DNA from 3 places in the Mesorhizobium sp. WSM1293 genome. Region 2 is predicted to be linked to each of the others. Evidence: predicted binding sites of a transcription regulator. Region 2 holds the regulator's gene; each other region holds the start of a gene.
The links. Region 2 encodes LexA, which represses DNA repair genes until DNA is damaged. Its sites were predicted from a motif close to TGTTCNNNNTGTGTTCNG; they were not measured.
Positions count from the first base shown of each region.

Region 1: the regulator LexA is predicted to act here: its motif matches at 2,187-2,204, upstream of M729_RS0106475 (DNA recombination protein RmuC).
Region 3: the regulator LexA is predicted to act here: its motif matches at 2,511-2,528, upstream of M729_RS0121915 (metallopeptidase family protein).

Region 1 covers NZ_AZUV01000004.1:199,998-204,246, reverse strand. Annotated here, with positions in the region: gene M729_RS0106495 (N-acetyltransferase) at 1-225, opposite strand, end outside; gene fmt (methionyl-tRNA formyltransferase) at 222-1,175, opposite strand; gene M729_RS0106485 (hypothetical protein) at 1,292-1,555, opposite strand; gene def (peptide deformylase) at 1,603-2,133, opposite strand; gene M729_RS0106475 (DNA recombination protein RmuC) at 2,237-3,508, shown strand; gene M729_RS0106470 (GFA family protein) at 3,529-3,933, opposite strand; gene M729_RS0106465 (cation diffusion facilitator family transporter) at 3,995-4,249, opposite strand, start outside.
Region 2 covers NZ_AZUV01000008.1:211,398-215,646, forward strand. Annotated here, with positions in the region: gene M729_RS0110880 (ComEC/Rec2 family competence protein) at 1-2,075, shown strand, start outside; gene lexA (transcriptional repressor LexA) at 2,069-2,809, opposite strand; gene kynU (kynureninase) at 3,220-4,249, opposite strand, start outside.
Region 3 covers NZ_AZUV01000018.1:73,936-78,184, forward strand. Annotated here, with positions in the region: gene M729_RS0121900 (error-prone DNA polymerase) at 1-33, opposite strand, end outside; gene M729_RS0121905 (DUF6504 family protein) at 30-1,508, opposite strand; gene M729_RS0121910 (hypothetical protein) at 1,450-2,487, opposite strand; gene M729_RS0121915 (metallopeptidase family protein) at 2,670-3,092, shown strand; gene M729_RS0121920 (DUF1737 domain-containing protein) at 3,280-3,486, opposite strand; partial or broken gene M729_RS01000000135570 (CoA ester lyase) at 3,538-4,249, opposite strand, start outside.

The sequences.
Region 1 (4,249 bases), on a different contig from region 2:
GGCCGCGAAGGTCTTGCCGCCATTCTGGACGAACAGCCGCGAAAACAGGATATGGCCGACCACCTGGCCGTCCTCTTCCGCAACCAGCTCGGCAACCGCGTCGCCGCCGGTCACCAGCGCGTCGACCAGACCGGCCTCCGCCTGCTGGCCGAAAGCGTGTTCCTCGACGAGGCGGATGGCCTCGCGATCCCGCGGCGTTGCCGCGCGTATCGACATCATGCTCATGAGAATTTCAGTCCTTTTTCGATCTTGGCCCCGCGCAGGAATTCCGACGCGGCAGCGGGCTTTCCGCCCGCCCGTTGAACTTCGACCAGCCTGATCGCGCCTGCCCCGCAGGCGACCGTCAGCCGGTCATCGAGAATTCCTCCCGACTCGCCCAAATCTTCCGAAGGCGACAGGCCTTGCGACAGCGTCGAGCGAAGCAGTTTCAGCCGCTCCTGGCGGCCGCCAATTCCTATCTCCGACCAGGCGCCTGGAAAGGGCGACAGGCCACGAATATGATTGTGGACCTCACTTGCCGAGCGAGTCCAGTCCACGCGAGTCTCGGATTTATCGATTTTCTTGGCGTAGGTCACCCCATCCACAGCTTGTGTGGTGAATGTCAGGGTGTTCCCTTCCAACCGCGCCAGCGCTTCCACCATCAAGGCAGCACCGACACTCATCAACCGATCATGCAGATCGCCGGCTGTCATATCGGGTTCGATGGCGCACTTTTCAACCAGCCCGACCGGACCGGTGTCCAGGCCCTCTTCCATGCGCATCACCATCATGCCGCTTTCCAGGTCTCCGGCCATGATGGCGCGCTGGATGGGGGCGGCGCCGCGCCAGCGCGGCAGAAGCGACGCATGGCCGTTGACGCAGCCGAGCCGGGTTGCCTCCAGAACCGCCTTCGGCAGCAGCAGTCCATAGGCGACGACCACCGCCACATCGGCCTGCAAGGCGCGAAAAGCGGCCTGTTCGGCCTCGCCTTTGAGCGAAACCGGCGTCCGCACCTCGATGCCCAGTCGCTCCGCCTCGCGCTGCACCGGCGACGGCGTCAGCTCCAGCCCGCGTCGTCCGGCAGCGCGCGGCGGCTGGGTATAGACGGCTGATATCTCATGGCCAGCCTCGGCGATCGCGCGCAAGGTCGGCACCGAAAACTCCGGCGTACCCATGAAGATGACGCGAAGGGGCATTTTTTCTTCCGGTATCCTGTCTTCTTGCTCGCGCAGTGTGCCGGCTCAGGCATCCGCTTCAAACGGGTTTACGAGCTTTAGGTCAAGGCCGTCGAAGTCGCGGGACGACCGTCGCGCTATCTTTCCGCTTCGATCTTCTCCATGATTTCCGCGTATTCATCGCCAATTGCGCTTTCAGATACGAAAGCCGAGCGAATTGCAGCCCACGCCGAGAGGCTCGACTCCTCTCGGGCCGGCCTCTCCGCAACTATGCCTTTGCGCAGAAGGCCGATGGCCTTGTCCGAGACGCTCTGGCCGACCTCGCGCGCCGCCAGTTCGATCTCGCGCTTCAAAGGCTCAGGAATGTCCCTGATCAGCATGTCGACCGTCGGCATCTCCATTTGGTGGCAATCCTGCCGACAATAGGCCTGGAGGGGACTCCCGTACCTTATCCCGCGAGCTTGCCCGGCGCCTTGTCCCTGGCGAGCTTCTTGAATTTCTTTACCACCATGTCGCGCTTCAGCTTCGAGATGTGATCGATGAACAGGACGCCATTGAGGTGGTCGATCTCGTGTTGCAGGCAGGTCGCCATCAACCCCTCGGCCTCTATCTCCTGCAATTTGCCGTCGCGGTCGAGATATTTGACCCGCACGGAGGCGGGGCGTTCGACCTCGGCGTAATAATCCGGGATCGACAGGCAGCCTTCCTCATAGACGGAGCGCGCGTCGGCGCTCTCCAGGATTTCCGGATTGATGAAGACATGCGGCGCCGGCGTCTCGTCTTCCTTGGCGAGATCGATCACCAGCAAGCGCAGCGGCTCGCCGATCTGGATTGCCGCCAGCCCGATGCCCGGCGCATCATACATGGTCGCCAGCATGTCGTCGGCTAATTTGCGCAAAGGCGCGTCGACACGCTCTACGGGCTTGGAAACCTGGCGCAGGATGGGGTCGGGAAGGATGATGAGCGGCTTGATCGGCATGGCGTTCCACCTAAGACCTCCAGCGAAACGCGTCAACCGGTTGGCATCAGGCGCGTTCACGTTTTGATCTGTGCTATCGCGGCGAATCGTCTATGCTGTCCACATGAATGATTTGAGCACCATCCTTTCGGAGCCTGTCGCCCGGCTTGGCGCCACAACGATCACGCTCGGCCATGCGCTGGCCTTCGGCGTTTTGCTGTTTCTGGCCCTGTTCGTGGCGCTGGTCATTGCGTTGTGGCGGTCGGCCAAGGCGCGCGCCGTGGCGGCCGCGGAAGCCGCCGATCATGCCCGCGATGCGGAAGTGCGGATGGCCGGCATTCTGCAAAGCCAGGCCGAAATGCAGGGCCGCATGGGCGCCATTGCGGAAGTGTTCGGCGCACGGCAGGCGGAGCTGACGCAATCGATCGGCCAACGCCTCGACGCTATGACCGGCCGGCTCGGCCAGACCATGACCGAGCAGACCAAATCCACGCATGAGAGCCTGGCCAAATTGCAGGAACGGCTGGCGGTCATCGACGTCGCGCAAGGCAACATCCAGTCGCTCGCCGGCCAGGTCGTGCAATTGCAGGCGATCCTCTCGAACAAGCAGACGCGCGGCGCGTTCGGCCAGTCGCGCATGGAGGCGATCGTTGCCGACGGCCTGCCGCACGGTGCCTATGAGTTCCAGGCGACGCTGTCGAACGGCAGCCGGCCCGACTGCCTGGTGAAGATGCCGAATGGCGCGCCGTCGCTGGCCATCGATGCAAAATTTCCGCTGGAAGCCTGGAACGCCATCCGCGCCGCCGATGGCGCCGATCTGCAGAAGGCAGCTTCGCAGGCCTTCCGCCGCGACATCGAGATCCATGTCCGCGATATCTCGGAAAAATACCTGATCCAGGGCGAGACGCAGGACACTGCCTTCATGTTCGTGCCGTCGGAATCGGTGTTCGCCGAGATCCACGAGAATTTCGAGGCGATCGTGCACAAGGCGCACCGTGCGCGCGTCGTCATCGTCTCGCCGTCGCTGCTGATGCTGTCGATCCAGGTCATCCAGGCGATCCTCAAGGATGCCCGCATGCGCGAACAGGCGCACCTGATCCAGGGCGAGGTCATCCGGCTGATGGAGGATGTTGCACGTGTCGATGAGCGGGTGCGCAAGCTGCAGGTGCATTTCGGCCAGTCGGCCAAGGACATCGACGACATACTGGTTTCGACGTCGAAGGTCACCAAGCGCGGCCAGAAGATCGAGGCGCTGGAATTCGGCGCGCAGCCCGACGGCGATGCCGCCGTAGACGCCGCGTCACGGGGGCCCGCCGCCAAGGTCGATACCGGCGCGCGCGTTGCCGATTCGAAAACCGGGCAGCTCAGGCTGAGGGTCGTCGAAGGCGACGATTGAGGCGCGGTGCCGGACCGGCGCTACTGCTCCTCCAACGTGGTCATGCCCTGAAATTCAGGCAGCCAGTGCAGCGCCGAGCGGTGCCATTTCTGCTGTGTCGGGATCAAATCCTGGCGCTGCCGCGCGGTCCCCACGCGAATTCCATAGACCTTCGGACCATCTCCGACAGACGTGGCGTAAAGATGCGAACCGCAGTCGGCGCAAAAGGCCTGGGTGCGCTTGGCGCCGCTCGCCACGATCTTGATGTAGATTTTCGGCGTGCCCTTGGTGATGCGATAGTTGCTTTCCGGCGCCGGAACCGTAAGGCGAAAAGCCGTGCCGGTCAGTTGCTGGCAATCCGTGCAGTGGCAGATCGTGGTCTTTTCCGGATCGACCTCCGCCTCGTAGGTGATGGCGCCACAATGACAGCCGCCGTCTATTCTCATCTTCGTTCCTCCAAAGCCCCTTCAATCTAGCGGCGCAAGGCCGTGAGGCAATGGCACGGTTTTAGTCCAGGGCAGGATCGGATGCGGAATCGATCAGCCTGCGCCGCTGCTCCCAGGTGCCTGACGTCTGCGGCTTGACGAACAGCCGTGTGATCTCCGGCATTTCCTTCTTCAACTGCGCCTCCAGGCGCTCGACGCAAGCTTCGATCTCGGGCGCCGTCAATTGGTCCTCGAACTCGATGCTGAGCCCGGCGACGATCTCCGTCGGCCCCATATGGACGGTCAGGACGCCGTTCGCCCGCTGCACCGCCGGATC
Region 2 (4,249 bases):
TCTGTGCGCTGGTCTCGCGCTCATGGCCAAAGACCCATCTGTGTTTCATGGCGGCACTTTTGTGCGCCCTAGGACTGCTTGCTGCCAAGGTCGAGACGTGGCGTGCGGGCACACAAATGTTGGGCTCGGAAATCTCGACGCAGGTGACCGGCCGCGTCGTCTCGCTCGACCGGATGGAAACTGGCCGTATCCGGCTGACCATCGACGTAACATCGACCGCAAGACCGAAACTGCGCTATGCGCCGGAACGGGTACGGCTTTCGGCACGCAAGATCCCGGCTGACGTGACCGCAGGCTCGCTCATCACCGGATATGCCAAGCTTTTGCCGCCGACCGGGCCGGTGCGACCGGACAGCTATGATTTCTCCTTCGACAGCTATTTTGCCGGCATTGGTGGCAGCGGATTCTTTCTCGGCAATCCAAAGCTTGTCGTCAGCGATGATGGCGACATGCCGCTGTCGGCCCGAATTTCCTCCAGCGTGGAAAATGCCCGTGAAGGCATCGCCGACCATATCAGGGCGAGCGTCGGCGGCGCCGAAGGCGAGATCGCCGCGGCGCTGATCGTCGGCGTGCGCGCCGGCATTCCCGACGACATCAATGAGGCGATGCGACGTACCGGCATCTACCACATCATCTCCATTTCGGGACTGCACATGGCTCTGGTCGCCGGCACCATCATGGGGTTGCTGCGCGGCGCCTTCGCCTTGTTTCCCGATTTTTCCGCGCGTCGCCCGGTCAAGAAGTATGCCGCTGCCGCCGCACTGTTCTCGATCGCAGCCTACCTCGTCATCTCAGGTATCGTCGTCGCCGCCGAGCGCAGCTTCATCATGCTGGCAGTGATGCTGATTGCAGTTCTGTTCGATCGAGCAGCACTCACCATGCGCAATCTGGCGATCTCGGCGATCGCCGTCATCGTGGTGTCGCCGCATGAGGTGGTCGGCCCGAGTTTTCAGATGTCGTTCGCCGCGACCGCAGCTCTGGTCGGCGCCTATGCCGGCTGGGCGGATCACCGCGCGGGAAAAGCAAGACCGCCGCCGCCGAAGCGATCCTTGCCCGGGTTCCTGACACGAAAATTCCTGCTGGCGGCAATCGGTCTGGCCATGACCTCGATCATCGCCGGCAGCGCCACGACGCTGTTTGCCATCTGGCATTTTCAGCGTGTGTCGCCGCTCAGCCTGTTCGCCAATCTCGCGGTTATGCCGATCGTCACCGTCGTCATGTTCCTGGCCGTCGCCAGCGCGCTGCTGATGCCTTTCGGATTGGATTGGCCAGGTCTCTACCTGATGGGCAAGGGCCTGACGATGATGATCGCCATATCGGGCTGGATCTCCGAGCGTTCGCCTGTCGATGGGGTCGGGCTGATTTCGCAACAGTCGGTCCTGCTGGTGGCCATTGCCCTGGTCATCGCGACGATGGCGACGACATGGCTGCGGCTCGCGGCTCTGCCATTCGCGTTGGCAGGCTTGCTGACCGTCTCGGATACGCGCACGCCCGATGTGCTGATCTCGGAAGACGCCCGGCTGGTGGCGTTGCCGATCGGTGGCGGTGAGCTTGCCGTCAGCCGGCAACGGCCGAACGAATTCACCGTCGACAACTGGAAACGCGCGCTGACATCGGAAACCATCGTCGTTCCGGAAGTGTTCGACAACAGCGATGGGCAATTCGACGTCGCGGATGCCGTTGAGCTACCGCCGGGATCGCCGTTCTATTGCTCCTCAGGCGTTTGCGTGGCCAGGCACATGTCCGGTGCGATCATTGCCTATGTCGAGGACCGCAAGGACACCTGGAAAGCCTGCGGCTTCGCCGAGCTGATCGTCGTCAACGATGCCACCGCCTATGACGCCTGTCACAACCCGCTGGTTCTCGTCATCACCAAGCGGCAACTGGCTCGCAAAGGCAGTGCCGCGGTCTTCTTCGATCGCCAATCGGCGACCACGCCGGCGACGATCAGCTTCGCGGTGGACAGCCCATATCGGCCCTGGCACACGCAACGCAGATACTCTCGCGAGGCGAGGGGGCTGGCACCCTTCAAGAAACCCGAGAAGCCAGTGGTCAACCCACAGCCGTCTCAGTAGCGACGGATCAGGCCGACGAGCTTGCCTTGCACCTTGACCCTGTCCGGCCCGAAAATCCGTGTCTCGTAGGCTGGATTGGCGGCTTCGAGGGCAATCGAGGCGCCCTTGCGGCGGAACCGCTTCAGCGTCGCTTCCTCTTCATCGACCAGCGCCACGATGATCTCGCCGGGGCTGGCCGTATCGGCGTTACGGATGATGACGGTGTCGCCGTCGAAGATGCCGGCCTCGATCATCGAATCGCCCTTGACCTCCAGCGCATAGTGCGCGCCGCCCATGATCATGTCCGGCGGCACCGAAATCGAATGCGTCTGATGCTGGATGGCATCGATCGGCACGCCGGCGGCGATGCGACCCATGACCGGGATCGAAACGGCAGAGACCGCATCGTCGTCATTGCCGGGCGAAGGCATCCGCGAAGGCGCCGGCTTGATCTGCCGGCCAAGAGCACCACCCTGACCAAGACTGCCCTGGATGACGCTTGGCGAAAACTTCTTTGCCGCATTGAGGCCTGGCGCGATGGAGTCCGGCAGCCGCAGCACTTCCAGCGCGCGGGCCCGATTGGGCAGCCGGCGGATAAAGCCGCGCTCCTCAAGGGCCGTGATCAGCCGATGAATCCCGGATTTGGAGGCAAGGTCGAGCGCCTCCTTCATTTCGTCGAAGGATGGCGGAATGCCGCTCTCCTTCAGGCGTTCATGGATGAACATCAGCAGTTCATGTTGCTTGCGTGTCAGCATGGCGGCCCCCAGGTTCCCTGAAACCAGAATCGAAAAACAAACCCAGAACAAACACTATCTGTTCCAGTTGTGTTCTGCAACCGTTTAAAGTTTAATGAATTTGTTAAGGCTGCTGAAATTATTTGGCGCTTGCCAGCGGGTTACGATCGACGGGCGCCACCTTCGGCAATGCGCCTGCTCACATTGAAATTGTTATGGTTAATGACCTGTGGCTTATCCTCTACCAAAGCTTGGCGTTATCTGTCGATCAGCCTCGACAAGGGGCGATTGCAACCTTCGGGACGTTCGTTTGCCGTGAACGAAACGGAGCCAAAACGCCAACGTCAGTTGGGCATTTTGGCTGGAAATTCAGCTCTCCGTCATTTGCCAGGCAGTGAGGGCAGCGACGGCGGATCGCCGGGATCGGTGCGTCAGGTAACGGCTTCCTTGACGGCGAAACGCTGGTCCTTCCATGCACCCGTGCGCAGAATGTCTTCCAGAACCTCAACCGCCAGCCACACATCCTTGTAGCTGACATAGAGCGGCGTGAAGCCGAAACGGATGGTCGACGGTGCGCGGAAGTCACCGATCACCCCGCGCTCGATCAGCGCCCGCATGATTTGATAGCCGTGGTCGTGAAGGAACGACACCTGGCTGCCGCGCCTGGTCGCGTCGCGGGTGGTCTCCAGCGTGAGACCGTAGGCGCCGCACTTGGCTTCGACGAGCTGGATGAACAGTTCTGTCTGCGCGACGCTCTTCTTTCGCAATGCCGCCATGTCGACGTCGCTCCAGATGGCAAGCGCGCCTTTGAGCGCCCGCATCGACAGGACCGGTTGCGTACCGCACAGAAAACGGCGGATGCCGGTGCCGGCAACATAACCCCGTTCGAAGGCAAAGGGCCGCGCATGGCCCCACCAGCCGCTGAGCGGCTGGCTGATATCGCCGTGGTGGCGCTGCGCGGCATAGATGAAGGCCGGCGCGCCCGGACCGCCGTTGAGGTACTTGTACGTGCAGCCGACAGCGAAATCGGCATTTGCCTGATCGAGCTCGACGGGCAGGGCGCCGGCGGTGTGGCAGAGATCCCAGACGATCAGCGCTCCGGCCGTATGAGCCCTGCGCGTCAGCGCCGCCATGTCGCGCAGTTCACCCGATTTGTAATTGACGTGGTTGACCAGCACCACCGCGACGTTTTCGTCGATCAGATCTTCGATGGTCGGCGCGTCGACGCCCGCGAGGCGCAGCAGGACGCCATCCCGGGTCGAGGCCACGCCTTCGGCGATGTACAGGTCGGTGGGAAAACTGTCACCTTCGGCGACGATGGCTGACCGGCCGGGCCGCATCTCCATCGCTGCGTGCAGCACCTTGTAGATGTTGGTCGATGTCGTGTCGCAGACAACGGTCTGGCCGGCCGCGGCTCCTATCAGGCGTCCGAGCTGGTCGCCGAGTTCGATCGGCATCTCG
Region 3 (4,249 bases), on a different contig from region 2:
CTCGGCATAGGGAATGACGGTCAGCGCGTTCATGCGAAGACTCCATGCAGGAACCAGCGCGGCGGGACTTGCGAGGCGCCGCCGTAGAGGCCTTGCCGGTAGAGCCAGTAGCGGCGGCCGTCGGCATCCTCGATGCGGAAATAGTCGCGCGTCGATGCCGCCTCGTCGCTTGGCGCTTCCCGCCACCATTCGGCGGCGATGCGTTCCGGCCCTTCGGCGCGCTTGACCCGGTAGAGCGCGCGCCGCCAGCGGAAGTTCAGCGGCGGTCCTTCCGGCATTTCGGTGGCCGGCACATCGATGGGTTCGGGCGAGCGGAACAGCCGGATCGGTCGTTCCGGCGGAAATATGGTTTTTGGTGCCTGCAGCCTGTCCGGCTTCTTCGGCGGCGTGGTCCGGCACGGCGCGTCGGTGAAGGGGATGGTGGCGACGGCACGCTCCGGCAGATGGCTTTCGACCGCGACCGGCCGGAGAACCGCGCCATCGCCGAGCCGGGCGCGGATGCGGTCGGCGAACAGCGCGATATCGGCGCCGTCGTCGGTCACCTCGCCGGCAAGATCGGCCTGCTGCATGTCGAAGGTGGCTGATGCCAACACCGAGAGCCGCACCAGATCGAAACCATAGCCGGCATCGATATCCTGTTCGAGCGCGGCCAGCCTTTCATGGAACAGTTTCTGGATCAGCATGGGTTCGCGCATCGGCCGCGAGGTACCGAGCGCGATGCGGCTGACGGCGCCGTCGACGCGAAAGAGCAGCAGCGCCAGCGTCCGGGCGCCCTCGCCGCGGCGCTCGAGGTCGGTCTTCAAGGTCGCCGCCAGCATGCCCACCAGCCGTTCGATGTCCTCGGTCAGTGTGACGGGTTCGGCGAGGTGGCGTTCGACCGAAAGCGGCGCGACGGGCAGGCGCGGCGACACCGCCTCGTCGAGCCGGCCAAGCGCCTGGTCGAGGCGCAGGAGCAGCAGGGCGCCGAAGCGGCGGGCGAGCGGCGCGCGCGGTGCCGCCATGACGGCGCCCGCCGTGCGCAGGCCCACACTTTCCAGGCTGGTGCGGGTCGAAGGTTCTATGCGCAGCGCGGCCAGCGGCAGGGGCGCCAGCAGCGCCTCCTCCTCGCCTGACACAACGATGCGGTCGCCGCAAAAGCGTGCCGCCGCCCAGGCAGCGCCCGGCGTCGCGGCAAGCCCGGCGCGGACATCGAAACCCTGATGGAAGAAGCGCGACAGGATGTCGTCCAGCATGGCGCGCTCGCCGCCGAACAGATGGGTGCAGCCGGTGACGTCGAGAAACAGGCCGTCTGCCCCGTCCAGCGCCACCAGCGGGGTGTAGCGGTCGCACCAGTCGGCGAGGCCTTCGAGCAGGCGGCGATCGGCTTCCGGATCGGCCTCGACGACGTCGATCGACGGATGCATGGCGCGCGCATCGGCGATGCCCATGTCGCGCTTCAGGTGCAGCGCCTCAGCCCGCTCGTCGAGGGCCGAGATGCGCTGTGCGTTGCGGTCGCGATGGCTGATCACGAGCGGCGGGTGAGAGGGGTGATCCGACGGCCGGGAACGCCAGGACCGCCCCAGACGCTGGCGCAGGATCCTTTCCGCCGCCAGATAGGGAAACCATAGGGACAGGATTCTTTGGCCGGTTTCTTTCCCCACCTGCTCCTTCGTCGCCCGCTCTTTCGTCGAATGCGCGTTCATCGGGGTTCCACTCCAGTGTGAATTGTCCAGGCAGGGCCGTGCGGCTCTTGCCGATGGTGAGGGTGAAGGCCGGGCGGCCGATCGAGCCGGCCAGCGGCCCGGCGATGGTGTCGCGCGGCACCGCCGGCGCCGAGGCGACGATGAGGCGGACGGGTGCCGCCGTCGGTTCGGGCCCAGCCGCCTGCCGCAGCAGGAACACCGGCCGGCCGGCCGCTTGCGCCCTTGCATGCAGCCGGCGTGTCGCGGTCAGGTCAAGCCGCTGCGGATTGCCGCGGATTTCCAGGATGACGGCGGCGAGCGCCGTCATCCGGGCCGCCTCCTCGGCGACCCACAGTGCATCGACGAGCCTTGGCGCCTCGGAAAACAGCAATTGCTCCGGCTCGATGCCGAACGAGGCGTGAAGCCCCCTGGCATAGGGAAAGCCGGCCTCGCGAAAAATCTCCGATGTGCCGATCCACAGCACCGGCAGCCCCGGCGTTTGCTTGAGGATCAGGCTGGTGAGCGACAAAGCGAAGCCGGCGACGGCCCCGGCATCGCGGGTTTCAAGCCCATGGATTTCGCTCAGGGCGGCCTTCGGCAGCCCGCCGCTCAGGGCGGCGTCGAGGCGCCCGACGCCGATAGGCAGGAACGCATCCGGCAACGCCGCGGCAATGCCACGCCGGACGATTGTGAGATCAGTGTTGACGTCAGCATCAAAGGGTGCGGCTGCCGGCGCAGCCAAGCGCTCGGGCAGCGTTCCCTCGATTTTCGCGATCTGGCGGCGCAGGGCAAAAACAGTCTCCCGCGCCACGGCGGTCATCGCCATGACGGTCAGCTTCCACTCACAATTGTTCCTGTTATGTTCCTATAGATTCCAGAGCGCATCCCAAGAGTCAAGCAGAGTCATGGGGAATTTATTCCTCTCTGCAGGGATGGCGCAGGCGCATCGGCCCGTTCATTTGCCGATTCCGGTGCGAAAGCCTATATGCCGGGATCAAAGGACAAAGCATGGCCCGCATCTACAAGACCCGCACCTGGCACGACGAACTCTCGCCCTCGATGGACGAAATGGAGTTCCTGGCGCTGGAGGCGTACGCCCATCTGCCGGAGGATTTTCGCAAGCTGACCGGCGAGATCGTCATCCAGATCGCCGAATTCCCAACCGACGAAATCATGGACGATCTGTCGCTGGAAACGCCATTCGACCTGCTCGGCCTGTTCGAGGGACGCGGCATCGCCGAGCGCTGGAACCCGCAGACCGGCGAAGGCCCGAACCGCATCACGCTCTACCGCCGCGCCATCCTCGATTACTGGTCCGAGAACGAAGAGACGCTGGGCGACATCGTCACCCACGTGCTGATCCACGAGATCGGCCACCATTTCGGCCTGTCGGACGATGATATGGAGAAGATCGAAGAGGCGGCGGAGTAGGGTGCGCTGATATTCAGGTGATGCCGGCCTGCAAATGATGGCTTACTGCGCTTCCCCGCTCTACCGCGTCGCGGTAGAACGGTGCTCACGTACCCAAAAGTACGCTCCGCTCCGGTTCTCGGAAACCACCATTTTCGACTCGGCCTGACCTGAATCTCAACACACGCTGCGTCGGAGCTTTTCAAATCTACCAGTCACTCAGCTTGGTATCGGGCCCGTATTCCTGACCGTCGATATCCTTGACCACGGCCTGGCCGCAACGCATCGCTTTGGCCTTCTTGTCGTAGGCATAGGTCGGCGAGCCGAACAGATGCCAGCCCTTGTTCAGCGCCGCTGTCACCTTGTGGCAGAAGCTGGCATCGTCCGGAGCGGACAGAAAGCGGTAGAGTTTCATTGTTCAATTCCTGTCGTGAGTAGCTGTAGCCCGCTCGCATCCATCGAGCATTTATGACCCGATGGCGGCTGCCTTCGCCAGCAGTTTTTCGGCCTGCGCCAGGTGCAGCCGTTCGACCATCCTGCCGTTCAGCGCGATCACACCCTTGCCGGCATTCTCGGCGAGCGCGAAGGCTTCCTTCACCGAGCGTGCCTCGGCCACCGCTTCCGTGGACGGCACGAAGGCGCGGTTCGCGGCTTCGATCTGGGCCGGGTGGATGAGGCTCTTGCCGTCGAACCCCATGGCCGCGGCTTCCGCGCATTCATGGGCGAAGGTGTCGAGGTCGCGAAAATCGTTGGAGACGCCGTCGAGCATGTCGATGCCGCCGGCGCGTGCGGCCAGCACCATCTGCATCAGCCATGGCACGAGGTAGCGCCTGTCAGGCGTCGCCAGAATGCCGGTCTCCTTGACCAGATCATTCGTTCCGGCAACAAACAATTGAGCCGCGAGGCCGGATCGCGGCCAAGTTCGGCGATGGCGCCGATGTTGAGCAGCGCCTTGGGCGTCTCGATCATCGCCCATAGTTTCACGCTGTCGGGGGTAAAATTGTCGTCAAGCACGTCGCCGGCCTCGAGCAGGTCGCGCGGCGTGTCGACCTTGGGCAGAAGGATGCCGTCGGGTTCGCAGCTTGCGGCCGCCAGCAGGTCGTCGGCGCCCCATTCGCCTGATATCGCATTGATGCGCACGATCATCTCGCAGCGTCTCTCGGAATGGCCGGCGAAAA